One region of the Pseudomonas canadensis genome, then DNA from elsewhere that is predicted to be linked to it. Evidence: riboswitches for the same ligand, from Rfam matches in the RefSeq annotation. Region 1 holds a riboswitch; each other region holds the start of a gene.
The links. Region 1 has a riboswitch for cobalamin ahead of RB216_RS19570 (ABC transporter substrate-binding protein). Riboswitches for the same ligand answer to the same signal wherever they lie in the genome.
Positions count from the first base shown of each region.

Region 1 (3,883 bases):
TCTAACACCACCACCCACTGTAGGCGCGGGCTCCTACAGTGGGACGCGTTGATCAGTTTGGGCGTAGCCGCAATATCTGCGCCCCATCAAACGGGTCCGTCAGGTAATGCGCCTGCACCCCGAACGTCTCCTGCAAACGCTGCGGCGTCAGCACCTCCAGTGGTTTGCCCAGCGCCACCAACCGCCCGTGATCCAGCACCGCCAGCCGATCACAGGTCAATGCCTGGTTCAGATCATGCAGGGCAATCAAGGTGGTGACGGGCAACCCTTGCACGCCCTTCAAAATGCCAAGCTGATGCTGGATATCCAAATGATTGGTCGGCTCATCCAGCAACAGGATCTGCGGCCGCTGCGCCAACGCACGGGCGATGTGCACGCGCTGGCGCTCACCGCCCGAGAGGCTGCGCCAGGCGCGATGGCTCAGGTGGGTGGCGTCGACGTCGTGCAGCGCCTGGTTGACGATGGCGTCGTCCTCGCAGGACCAGGGGCTCAGCGCCGACAGCCACGGTGTGCGGCCCAGCGCTACGGCGTCGAACACGCGGATGGCGTCGTCGGTGTCGGCCTGCTGTTCCACCACCGCCAGTTGCTGCGCGATGGCGCGGCGCGATAGCTTGCCAAGGCGCTGGCCGCCTAACAGGACTTCGCCGGACGCTGGCGTGCGCAGGCCGGCGAGCAGCTTGAGCAAGGTGGATTTGCCAGAACCATTGGGACCGACAATCCCCAGTGTTTCACCTGGCTGAACCTCCAGATGAATGTCGCTCAGCAACTGCGCCTCGCGCACTTTAAAACCCAATCCTGCGCAGCTCAGCACGGTCATCGCGCATTCCTCCGGCCAATGAGGATCAGCGCAAACACCGGCGCACCGACCAGCGCGGTGACCACGCCGACCGGAATCACCTGGCCTTTGATCAGGGTGCGTGACAGCACATCCGCCGCAATCAAGAACAACGCGCCGCCCAATGCACTGGCCGGCAGCAAGCGCGAGTGCCCGGTGCCGAGCAGCAGGCGCACGGCGTGGGGAATCACCAATCCGACAAAACCGATGGAGCCGACAATCGACACCATCACCGCCGTCACCAGCGCCGCGCAGCCCACCAATACAAACTGCACCCGGCGCACCGGAATGCCGAGGGAGGCCGCCGAGTCGCTGCCAAAGGTAAACGCATCCAACGCACGACGGTGCCACAGGCACACGGCCAACCCGCCAATCGCCACTGGCACCGCCAGCCACACCGAAGGCCAGCGCACGCCGCTGAGGTTGCCGAGCAGCCAGAACATGATGCCGCGCGCCTGTTCGGAACTGGCGGATTTGGTGATCAGGAACGCGGTGAGTGCATTGAACAACTGCGACCCGGCAATGCCCGCCAGAATGATCTGGCCGGTGCCGCTGGCCGAACCGCTGGCGCGCGCGAGCAGGATCACCAGCGCAAACGCGGCCATGGCGCCGACAAACGCGCCCGCCGACAACGAAATCAACCCGCCGCCCACACCGATCAACGCCACCAGCACCGCGCCGGTCGAGGCGCCGGCGCTGATGCCCAGCAGGTACGGATCGGCCAGCGGGTTGCGCAGCAGCGATTGCAGGATCACGCCACACGTCGCCAGCCCGGCGCCACACGCCGCGGCGATCAGGGCGCGGGTGAGGCGGTAGTTCCACACCACGCCTTCGTCGATGGGGTCGAGCGCATAACCGGCGGCCCACAGTTTGTTCGCGAGTACCTGCAGTACCACGTGCGGCGAGATGGCGGTTTCGCCGATGGCCACGCCCGCGAGGACGGCGGCTAATAGCAGGGCCAGGGCGAGTAGGGTGTGGATCACGCTGGTATTCATGGGTGCAGATCGTAGCCGTCGATGGCCGTGGCCAGTTGTTCAAGGCCGTCGAACGTGCGGATGCTGGCCTGCAGCGCAAGGGCGTCGAGGATGATGATGCGGTTGTTTTTCACCGCGTCCATGTTGCGGGTCACCGGATCGCTGCGCAGGAAGGCGAGTTTCTTTTCATGGTCGTCGGCGGGGTAGCGGCGGCGGTCCATGCGCGCGATCACCAGCACGGTCGGGTTGGCCTTGGCGAGGGTTTCCCAGCCGACGGCGGGCCACTCTTCGTCGGACTGTACGACGTTATGCAAGCCGAGGGTTTCCAGCATAAATTGCGGAATACCCTTGTGGCCGGCCACATAAGGGTCGCTGGCCATCTCGGAACTGGAGAACCACACCAAGGCGCTGGCTTGCTTGAGGCCCTTGCTTTGCACGGTGGCGACGGATTTGGCCAGGCGCGCCTTGAGTTCTTCGTTCAGCTGTTGGCCGCGTGCCTGCACGTCGAAGATCTCGGCGAGTTGGCTGATGCTTTTATAAATGGTTTCGATACGGAACGGCTCCAGCCGCGTGCCGTCGGCGCCGACCAGGTTGTCCTTGCCTTCGCAGTCCGAAGGCAACAGGTAGGTGGGGATCTTCAGCTCATGAAATTGCTCGCGGGTGCCAACCACGCCTTGCGGCCCGACCACCCATTCCAGCTCGGCAGCCACCAGTTGCGGGCGTTTGGCGATCACGGCCTCAAAGCTTGGCTCATTGTTGGCCAGGCGCTCGATGCTGTCGTTCTGCGCTTTGTACTGTGGCAGTACGCTGTTGAACCACAGCGAGGTGCCGACCACTTTATTGCCCACGCCCAGGGCGTAGAGCATTTCGGTGGCGGCCTGGCCGATGGTCACGCTGCGGGCCGGCGCTTGCTGGAAGGTGAGGTGGCTGCCGCAGTTTTCCACGGTCAACGGATAGTGAGTGGGCGCGGCCTGGGCCAGGGCACAGAAACCCAGGCCAGCGAGCAGGGCGGTAACACGTGGCAGCATGGGGCAATCTCCGAGTGAACCGTGCGTGCCATTCGGAAATACACCCTTAAGCGCTGCGAGAGCGACAGCAAGAATGTCCTTCCCGGACACCCCGCCGGTTAGTAATTGAGCTTGGGCCGGCAGGTCTCCTGACTGATGCGTCGTCGCCAGGCTCCGGCCTTCCCGGACAAGGTCCAGTGGCATCAGGGAGCAGGCTCAGCACCTACAGTTGCGGGGGCAGTTCCGATTGGCACGGGTGTACCGCGCTTCGGATTCCCTATTAGTCCCGTTCGGGAACCGGCGCGGTATGGTAGTCGATCACGCGGTTGAACGGGAGGCCGTGAACTCAACGGTAGCTCTCTGGCGGCGAGGCTCCTATGATGCTCAGCCCATGGATCGCTTTATCACAAGGAATACACCGTGAAATCATTTGTCGCGCTCGTCCTTATCGCCACCCTGGCCGGTTGTGCCACGCAAGGTAAATCCGAACAGCAGATTCTCGACGAGGCCACCACCGCCTATGTCAAGTCGATGCCGGCCGACTCAGACAAGCTTCGCTTGCACACGATGAGCATCCCCAAAAGCGGTATGTTCGGCGACACCCTGGCGATTTCCATGGCCGGCGACCAAAACGCTGCCAGCCTCAGGGGCGAATTGCTGAATACCAAGCGCTTGGGCGATGTGTTCTTTTTAATCATGGGGGCTGGCACGCCGGTCGACGTTGCGGTGATCGGCAAAGCCGTCGAAGGGCAGGATTTGAAGGGTCTGCAGATTTACTACTCGGGCACCGATGCGCAGAAGGAAAACGTGCGTGCGGCGGTTGAGAAGTCGCAGGCGCAGTTTCATTACATCAATGCGCAATGAGGGGGCGGCCAAAGGGCGCAGGTATCTACACCACGCGGGGTACGGCGCTGGCAGCTTGACGGCCGGCTGCAATCTTACTGTTACTCCCGTGATCCAGAATGTGGGAGCTGGCTTGCCTGCGAAGGCGGCCTGACGGCTAACCCGGCGTCCTGCCGGGTTACCCACGGACTCAAGCCTGCGTTCGGCCAGCGTGTTTGACGGGG
Region 1 covers NZ_CP133298.1:4,235,425-4,239,307, reverse strand. The annotation lists gene RB216_RS19585 (GNAT family N-acetyltransferase) at 1-5, shown strand, start outside; gene RB216_RS19580 (ABC transporter ATP-binding protein) at 53-817, opposite strand; gene RB216_RS19575 (FecCD family ABC transporter permease) at 814-1,818, opposite strand; gene RB216_RS19570 (ABC transporter substrate-binding protein) at 1,827-2,837, opposite strand; cobalamin riboswitch at 2,939-3,133, opposite strand; gene RB216_RS19565 (hypothetical protein) at 3,237-3,680, shown strand.

Region 2 (3,883 bases), 1.6 Mb from region 1:
GTGCTTGGGGGATGGTCAATGATGGGGTTTGGGTTGGTGTTGGTGTACATATCCGTTATTTGGGTGATGGCGGGTATTGGTTCCGCCCTTACGGCGGGTCACTTTGGAAAAGCCCCAAAGTAACCAAAGGGCTCTTGCCCCAACACTCGGCACCTCGCTCACGCTCGGTGTGCCCGTAATCCGACAGTGATTTGGGGGGCCGCCGCCACGCGCCATCCATGGCGCGGGGCGGCTAAACCGGCATCCCTGCCGGTTTACCCCCCAAATCCCTGCCGAATTCCGGCCAGCGTGTTTGACGGGGCGCCTAAGATCAAAATCAAAAGCAAGAGCACAGCGGCCTGACAGCCGGCTTGAGTGGTGTGAAGCAAAAGCAAAATCAAACGCGGTCCTGTAGGAGCCGGCTTGCCGGCGATGGTCTTCAACGATGACGCGGGGAATCAGACAAAACGCGGCGGTATCACGTTTTTCGCCGGCAAGCCGGCTCCTACAGGGACCGCGTATCTACGATGCGAAGCGAGTCGCTCTTGATCTTGATCTGAGGCGCCCCGTTAAACACGCTGGCCGAACGCAGGCTTGAATCCGTGGGTAACCCGGCAGGACGCCGGGTTAGCCGCGCTGGGCCAAGGATGGCCCATCGCGGCGGCCCACGGATTCAAGCCGGAGTGAGGGCACACCGAGCCTAGGCGAGGTGCCGAGTGTTGGGGCGAAGGCCTTTTGGTTACTTTTGGGCCTTTCCAAAAGTGACCCGCTGTAAGAGCGGAACCATAAGCCGCCGTTACCTAAACAATGGATATGCCCCCAACAACCCAATTGACTCCCCTCCCACCCCCATGCTCTCCTACACATCTTGTTTCGGGTGCCCCTCACAGGGTGAAACGGGAAACCGGTGCGTCATAGCGATATGACCAGTCCGGTGCTGCCCCCGCAACGGTAAGCGAGCGAAGTGTCAGATCCACTGTGCCTCCAAGGCATGGGAAGGCGACGCTTAATAGGCGCAATGCCCCTCGCAAGCCCGGAGACCGGCCCGAAAAAATCAGATAACAAACCCGCGGTGGGCGGGCGCTGTTTAAACCCTGCGTGCCCGGCTCGCGGGGTTTTCATGCGCTCGTTTCACCCTGACACCTGAAAGGGACGCGCCATGTCGATCATCAGCAGCACCTCGCACTCCGCCAGCAGCACCTCGACCCTGAGCCAACGCTTGACCGCCGCCATCGGCGCGTCGATCCTCGGCGCGTGCCTGGTGTATTTCGCCGGTTTCTCGCACATCGAGGCCGTACACAACGCCGCCCACGATACCCGCCACAGCGCCGCGTTCCCGTGCCACTGAGACCTGCCGACATGATCAAGCGTATCGCGCAAACCGCAGGTTTCACCGGCCTGGCGGCCGCCCTGCTGCTGACTCTGCTGCAAAGCTTTTGGGTCGCCCCGCTGATTCTGCAGGCGGAAACCTTTGAAAAAGCGCCGGCGGCTACCGAAGTGGCCCACGAACACGCCGAAGGTGCTGCCGCCCATACCCATGACGCCGAAGCTTGGGAGCCGGAAGACGGCTGGCAGCGCGTGCTGTCCACCACGGGCGGCAACCTGGTGGTCGCCGTCGGTTTTGCGCTGATGCTGGCCGGTCTCTACACGCTGCGTGCGCCAACCCGCACCGCCCAAGGGCTGCTGTGGGGTTTGGCCGGTTACGCAACTTTCGTGCTGGCACCGACGATGGGCCTGCCGCCTGAGCTGCCGGGCACTGCCGCCGCCGACCTGGCGCTGCGCCAGACCTGGTGGATCGGCACTGCGGCGTCTACCGCTGCCGGCATCGCCTTGATCGTGTTTGGTCGCAACTGGCTGCTGAAAGTACTGGGTGCAGCGATCCTCGCCGTACCGCACGTGATCGGCGCACCACAGCCGGAAGTGCATTCGATGCTGGCCCCGGAGGCCCTGGAAGCGCAGTTCAAGATCGCTTCACAGTTGACCAATGTCGCCTTCTGGCTGGCCTTGGGGCTGATCAGCGCCTGGTTGTTCCGCCGCAACCGTGATGATCAATACTCGGCATGATCCTGGTGGTCGGCCTGGGGTGCCAGCGGGGTTGTGACGTTCATACCCTGCTGGGCCTGTTTAATACTGCCCTCGCCGAGGGCAGCATCGAGCGCGATAAGATTACTGCGCTGGCCAGTATTGATTTGAAAAAAGACGAGCCGGGAATACTCGCATTGGCCGAAACGCTGAACCTGCCGCTGCACTGTTTCAGCGCCGAGCAGCTGACGACCTTTGAAGATCGCCTGAGCCACAAATCCGAGATCGCCTTCGCCCACACCGGCTGCTATGGCATCGCGGAAAGTGCCGCCTTGGCCCTTGCCGAGCACCTCGCCGGCGGCCCTGCCCGCCTGTTGATCACCAGCAAAAAAACCGCCCAGGCCACCTTTGCATTGGCGTGCGCCGGCTGAAAACCCGATAATCGCCCCTCCCGATCATGAGCATTCTTCATGCTCGCCCGTTTTTCATCAGGATTTCCCCATGACCGTCTACTTCATCGGCGCAGGCCCCGGCGACCCGGAATTAATCACCGTCAAAGGCCAGCGGCTGATCCGAAGTTGCCCGGTGATTATTTATGCGGGCTCGTTGGTGCCGGCCGCGGTACTGGAAGGTCATCAAGCGGAAACTGTGGCCAACAGCGCCGAATTGCACCTGGAGCAGATCATTGATCTGATCAAAGCCGCCCACGAGAAGGGCCAGGATGTGGCGCGCGTCCATTCCGGCGACCCAAGCCTGTATGGCGCCATTGGTGAACAGATCCGCCACCTACGGGAGTTGGGCATTCCCTTCCAGATCATCCCCGGCGTCACCGCCGTGGCTGCCTGCGCAGCCTTGCTGGAGGCGGAGCTGACCCTGCCTGACATCGCCCAGAGCGTGATCCTGACCCGCTATGCCGACAAGACCAGCATGCCGGCCGGCGAGGACTTCGACAGCCTGACGCGGCATGGCACCACCATGGCGATTCACCTGGGGGTCAATCACCTGGAGAAGATCGTCGCTGAACTGCTGCCACACTACGGCGCGGATTGCCCGATTGCCGTGGTGCACCGGGCTACCTGGCCGGATCAGGATTGGGCGATAGGAACGCTGAGCGACATTGCCGAGAAAGTGGCGGCCAAGGGCTTTCGACGCACGGCGCTGATTGTCGTGGGCCGGGTGCTGGCCAGTGACAGTTTCAGTGAGTCATCGCTGTACCGGGCAGGCCATGCGCACCTTTATCGCCCATAACAAACAAAATTAACTTAAGAACATAACTCACTGTTTTAACTGAATAAATATGGTGAACCATGTGAGAGTGGACAAGCCCGGCTCAAAAGTTAATCCTCTTTGACAGATGGCTATCACAAACCACTGATTTTAAAGAATAAAAAAACGGCGCTCACGGGGCGCCGTTTTTTTTTCGCAGTGAACGCCTTACTCAGTAGTAGGCGTTTTCTTTCTGCGTGTGATCGGTCACGTCACGCACGCCCTTGAGTTCTGGAATTCGCTCCAGCAAGGTGCGCTCGATGCCTTCGCGCAGGGTCACGTCCGCTTGGCCGCAGCCTTGGCAGCCGCCACCGAACTTGAGCACCGCAATGCCGTCATCGACCACGTCGATCAAGCTGACCTGGCCGCCGTGGCTGGCCAGGCCTGGGTTGATTTCGGTCTGCAGGTAGTAGTTGATACGCTCGTTCACCGGGCTGTCGGCGTTGACGTTGGGCACCTTGGCGTTTGGCGCTTTGATGGTCAACTGGCCGCCCATGCGGTCGGTGGCGTAGTCGACCACGGCGTCGTCGAGGAAGGCTTCGCTGAAGGCGTCGATGTAGGCAGTGAAGCTTTTCAGCCCCAGGGCGGTGTCTTCAGGTTTTTCTTCACCAGGCTT
Region 2 covers NZ_CP133298.1:2,668,845-2,672,727, reverse strand. The annotation lists cobalamin riboswitch at 838-1,042, shown strand; gene RB216_RS12260 (CbtB domain-containing protein) at 1,139-1,327, shown strand; gene RB216_RS12255 (CbtA family protein) at 1,339-2,043, shown strand; gene RB216_RS12250 (cobalamin biosynthesis protein) at 2,040-2,432, shown strand; gene cobM (precorrin-4 C(11)-methyltransferase) at 2,503-3,249, shown strand; gene nfuA (Fe-S biogenesis protein NfuA) at 3,440-3,883, opposite strand, start outside.
Region 2: another riboswitch for cobalamin. It lies ahead of RB216_RS12260 (CbtB domain-containing protein); the one in region 1 lies ahead of RB216_RS19570 (ABC transporter substrate-binding protein).

Region 3 (3,883 bases), 290 kb from region 1:
ATCGATGTGATAGAGGGCATAGTCTCGTCTTCTTTACATATCAGCCACGGTCGTGCCCATGCTAAATCGCTTCGCACCCCTCGTGCCCCTCGCACTCGTTACCCTGTTGTTTGGTTGCGCCTCCCACCCTCAACAGGTGGCAGAACAGCAAAAACCACAGGTTCAAAATCAGGCAAAATTCGTTGCTGCACAGTCTGCTTCTGTTTATGAAGAAGAGCTGGCAACGGAAAAAGAACTGGCCAATTTCTCCGGTAGCAAGCCTTACCAGCTCCCAGTTCTTGCCGACAGCATCCTCGAACGCGGCATGTCCCTGATCGGTACCCGTTACCGTTTCGGCGGCACCTCTGAAGCAGGTTTCGACTGCAGCGGTTTTATCGGCTACCTGTTTCGCGAAGAAGCGGGCATGAATCTGCCGCGCTCCACCCGCGAAATGATCAACGTGGATGCACCGTTGGTCGCGCGCAACAACCTCAAGCCGGGTGATCTGCTTTTCTTCAGTACAGCGGGTCGTGGTCGTGTAAGCCATGCCGGTATTTACCTGGGCGATAACCAGTTTATCCACTCCAGCAGCCGTCGCAGTGGCGGTGTCCGAGTCGACAACCTGGGTGATAGCTACTGGAGCAAAACTTTCATCGAAGCCAAGCGCGCACTCGCCATGGCCCCGACGACGGTTACCGCTAGCAAGTAAACTTAAAGTGATACTTGAAGTTTGACGTGTAAGCGCTAGAATCCCTGGACATTGTTGTAATCCGTTCGCGCGAGCTTTGCTTGCGCGTTCTGGTTTTCAGCGTTCGGCAGCGAAAGCCGCATCCAGACCAGGATTGTTCTGCCCATGTCGACCTCGGCCCGCCTGATCCTTATTCTTTGCGCCGCGCTGCTCAGCGCCTGCGCAAGTCGTCCACCGCCCGCGCCTGTAGCGGTTAAACCCAAGCCGGTGTTCAACTATTCCACCCAGAATTTCTCGCCTGCGGCTGAAGACGTACTCTTCCGCGCGCTGGGCCTGGTCGGCACGCCTTACCGTTGGGGCGGCAATACACCGGACTCCGGGTTTGATTGCAGCGGCCTGATCGGGTTTGTCTTCCGCGATGCTGCTGGCATCTCCCTGCCGCGTACCACCCGTGAACTGATCGTGATGCGCGCGCAGGATGTCAGCGAGCAAAATCTGCAGACTGGCGACTTGCTGTTCTTCGCCACAGGCGGCGGTTCACAGGTCAGTCACGCCGGCATCTACGTCGGTGAAGGCCGCTTTGTGCACGCGCCGCAAACCGGCGGTACGGTGAAGTTGGACACCTTGTCCAAGGCGTATTGGCAGAATGCCTACCTGAGCGCCAAGCGCGTATTACCGGGGAATCTGGCGCGGAATCCCTGAATTGGCAGAGATCCAAATGTGGGAGCGGGCTCGCTCGCGAATGCGGTCTGTCAGTTTGTTAATGTGCTGACTGACACACCGCATTCGCGAGCAAGCCCGCTCCCACATTGGTTTTGTGGTGGGTTTAATTGACGCTCCACCCCCAACCCACTAACCTTCGCCGCTTGTTCCAGGTGCTCTGTGACCCATGGGTCGACGGAGTGAAACAGGGAAGCCGGTGAGTGAGCGCACTTGTACACAGTGCTGCCGCGATTCCGGCGCTGCCCCCGCAACGGTAAATGAGTCAAGACGCTGCCTTTTGCCACTGTATCGCTCGCGATATGGGAAGGCGCAGCGTCGGTCTGCGTGTCTATAAGACGTGCGTCACTCATGAGCCCGGAGACCGGCCTGCAACATCCAACAGCATCACGGTGGGCGATGCTTGGCTGTCTGTTTTTTCTTTTTCCTGCCCGCCGTTTTTGTCCAGCCCCAACGGAGAGCTGCCATGACCGATTCCCCCGACCGCGACGAACGCCACCTGGCGCGCATGCTGCGCAAAAAAGCCGTGATCGATGAACGCATCGCCAATTCCCCGAACGAGTGCGGCCTGCTGCTGGTGTTGACCGGCAACGGCAAAGGCAAGAGCAGTTCCGCGTTCGGCATGCTGGCCCGGGCCATGGGCCACGGCATGCAGTGCGGCGTGGTGCAGTTCATCAAGGGGCGTAACAGCACCGGTGAAGAGTTGTTCTTCCGCCGCTTCCCGGAGCAAGTGCGTTTTCATGTCATGGGTGAAGGCTTCACCTGGGAAACCCAGGACCGCCAGCGCGATATCGCCGCTGCCGAAGCCGCCTGGGCGGTTTCCCGCGAGCTGCTGCAGGACCCTTCTATTGGTCTTGTCGTACTTGATGAGCTGAACATCGCCCTCAAGCACGGCTACCTCGACCTGGACCAGGTACTCAGCGACCTGCAAGCCCGCCCGCCGATGCAACACGTGGTGGTCACCGGCCGTGGCGCCAAGCCTGAGCTGATCGAAATGGGCGACACCGTCACCGAAATGGGCATGCTCAAGCACGCGTTCCAGGCCGGTATCAAGGCACAGAAGGGCGTCGAACTTTGAATCAGCCCCGTCATTGCCCGGCCGTCTTGATCGCCGCACCGGCGTCCGGCCAGGGCAAAACCACTGTCACCGCCGCGCTGGCCCGTTTGCACCGCAACCTGGGGCGCAAGGTGCGCGTGTTCAAATGTGGTCCGGATTTCCTTGACCCGATGATCCACGAACGCGCCAGCGGTGCGCCGGTGTATCAGTTGGACATGTGGATGGTGGGCGAGCAGGAAAGTCGCCGCTTGCTGTGGGAAGCGGCAGGGGAGGCGGACCTGATCCTGATCGAAGGCGTGATGGGCCTGTTTGACGGCACGCCGTCCAGCGCCGACCTGGCGCGACACTTCGGCGTGCCTGTCTTGGGCGTGATTGACGGCACCGCCATGGCCCAGACCTTTGGCGCGTTGGCCCTGGGCCTGGCGCGTTATCAGCCAGATTTGCCGTTCGCCGGCGTGCTGGCCAACCGCGTTGGCACCCTGCGCCATGCGCAATTGCTCGAAGGCAGCCTCACCGAAGGCCTGCGCTGGTACGGCGCGTTGTCTCGCGAGACCGGTATCGAACTGCCTAGCCGTCACTTGGGTCTGGTGCAGGCGAGCGAACTGAATGACCTCGATGTACGTCTCGATGCCGCCGCCCAAGCGCTGGGCAGCAGTTGCGAAGTCGCCTTGCCGCCGCCGGTCACTTTTGCCGCGCCTGAAGTGATCGACGCCGAGCCACTGCTTAATGGCGTGCGCATCGCCGTGGCCCGCGACGAAGCCTTCGCGTTCACCTATGGCGCCAGCCTTGACCTGTTGCGGGCAATGGGCGCCGAGCTGAAGTTTTTCTCGCCGATCCACGATCGGCAATTGCCTGACGCCGACAGCCTCTACCTGCCCGGTGGTTACCCGGAACTGCACCACCAGGCGCTGTCGGAAAATACCCCGATGCTCGACGCCATCCGCGCTCATCATGCCGCCGGTAAACCGCTGCTCGCCGAATGCGGCGGCATGCTCTACCTGCTGGACTCGCTGACCGATGTCGACGGCACTCGCGCCGAACTGGTGGGTTTGCTGCAAGGCGATGCGGTGATGCAGAAGAAACTCGCGGCCTTGGCGCTGCAAAATGTCGACTTGCCTGAAGGCACGCTGCGCGGCCATACCTATCACCATTCGCTGACCACCACCGAGTGGCAACCGATTGCACGTGGCCTGAGCCCCAATGGCGGGCGCGGCGCCGAGGCGGTTTATCGCCAGGGGCGAATGACGGCGTCCTACGTACATTTCTATTTCCCCTCGAATCCCCTGGCGGTGGCCGCATTGTTCGCGCCCGATCTTGTAGGAGCCGGCTTGCCGGCGATGAGGCCATGACCGACAACGCCTTTCCCGAGGCCGACCGCCAGGCTGTTTACCGCGCCATCGCCGAACGTCGTGACATGCGCCACTTCAGCGGCGGCACCG
Region 3 covers NZ_CP133298.1:4,528,051-4,531,933, reverse strand. The annotation lists gene RB216_RS20935 (C40 family peptidase) at 59-688, shown strand; gene RB216_RS20930 (C40 family peptidase) at 833-1,369, shown strand; cobalamin riboswitch at 1,524-1,774, shown strand; gene cobO (cob(I)yrinic acid a,c-diamide adenosyltransferase) at 1,854-2,465, shown strand; gene RB216_RS20920 (cobyrinic acid a,c-diamide synthase CobB) at 2,462-3,793, shown strand; gene bluB (5,6-dimethylbenzimidazole synthase) at 3,790-3,883, shown strand, end outside.
Region 3: another riboswitch for cobalamin. It lies ahead of cobO (cob(I)yrinic acid a,c-diamide adenosyltransferase); the one in region 1 lies ahead of RB216_RS19570 (ABC transporter substrate-binding protein).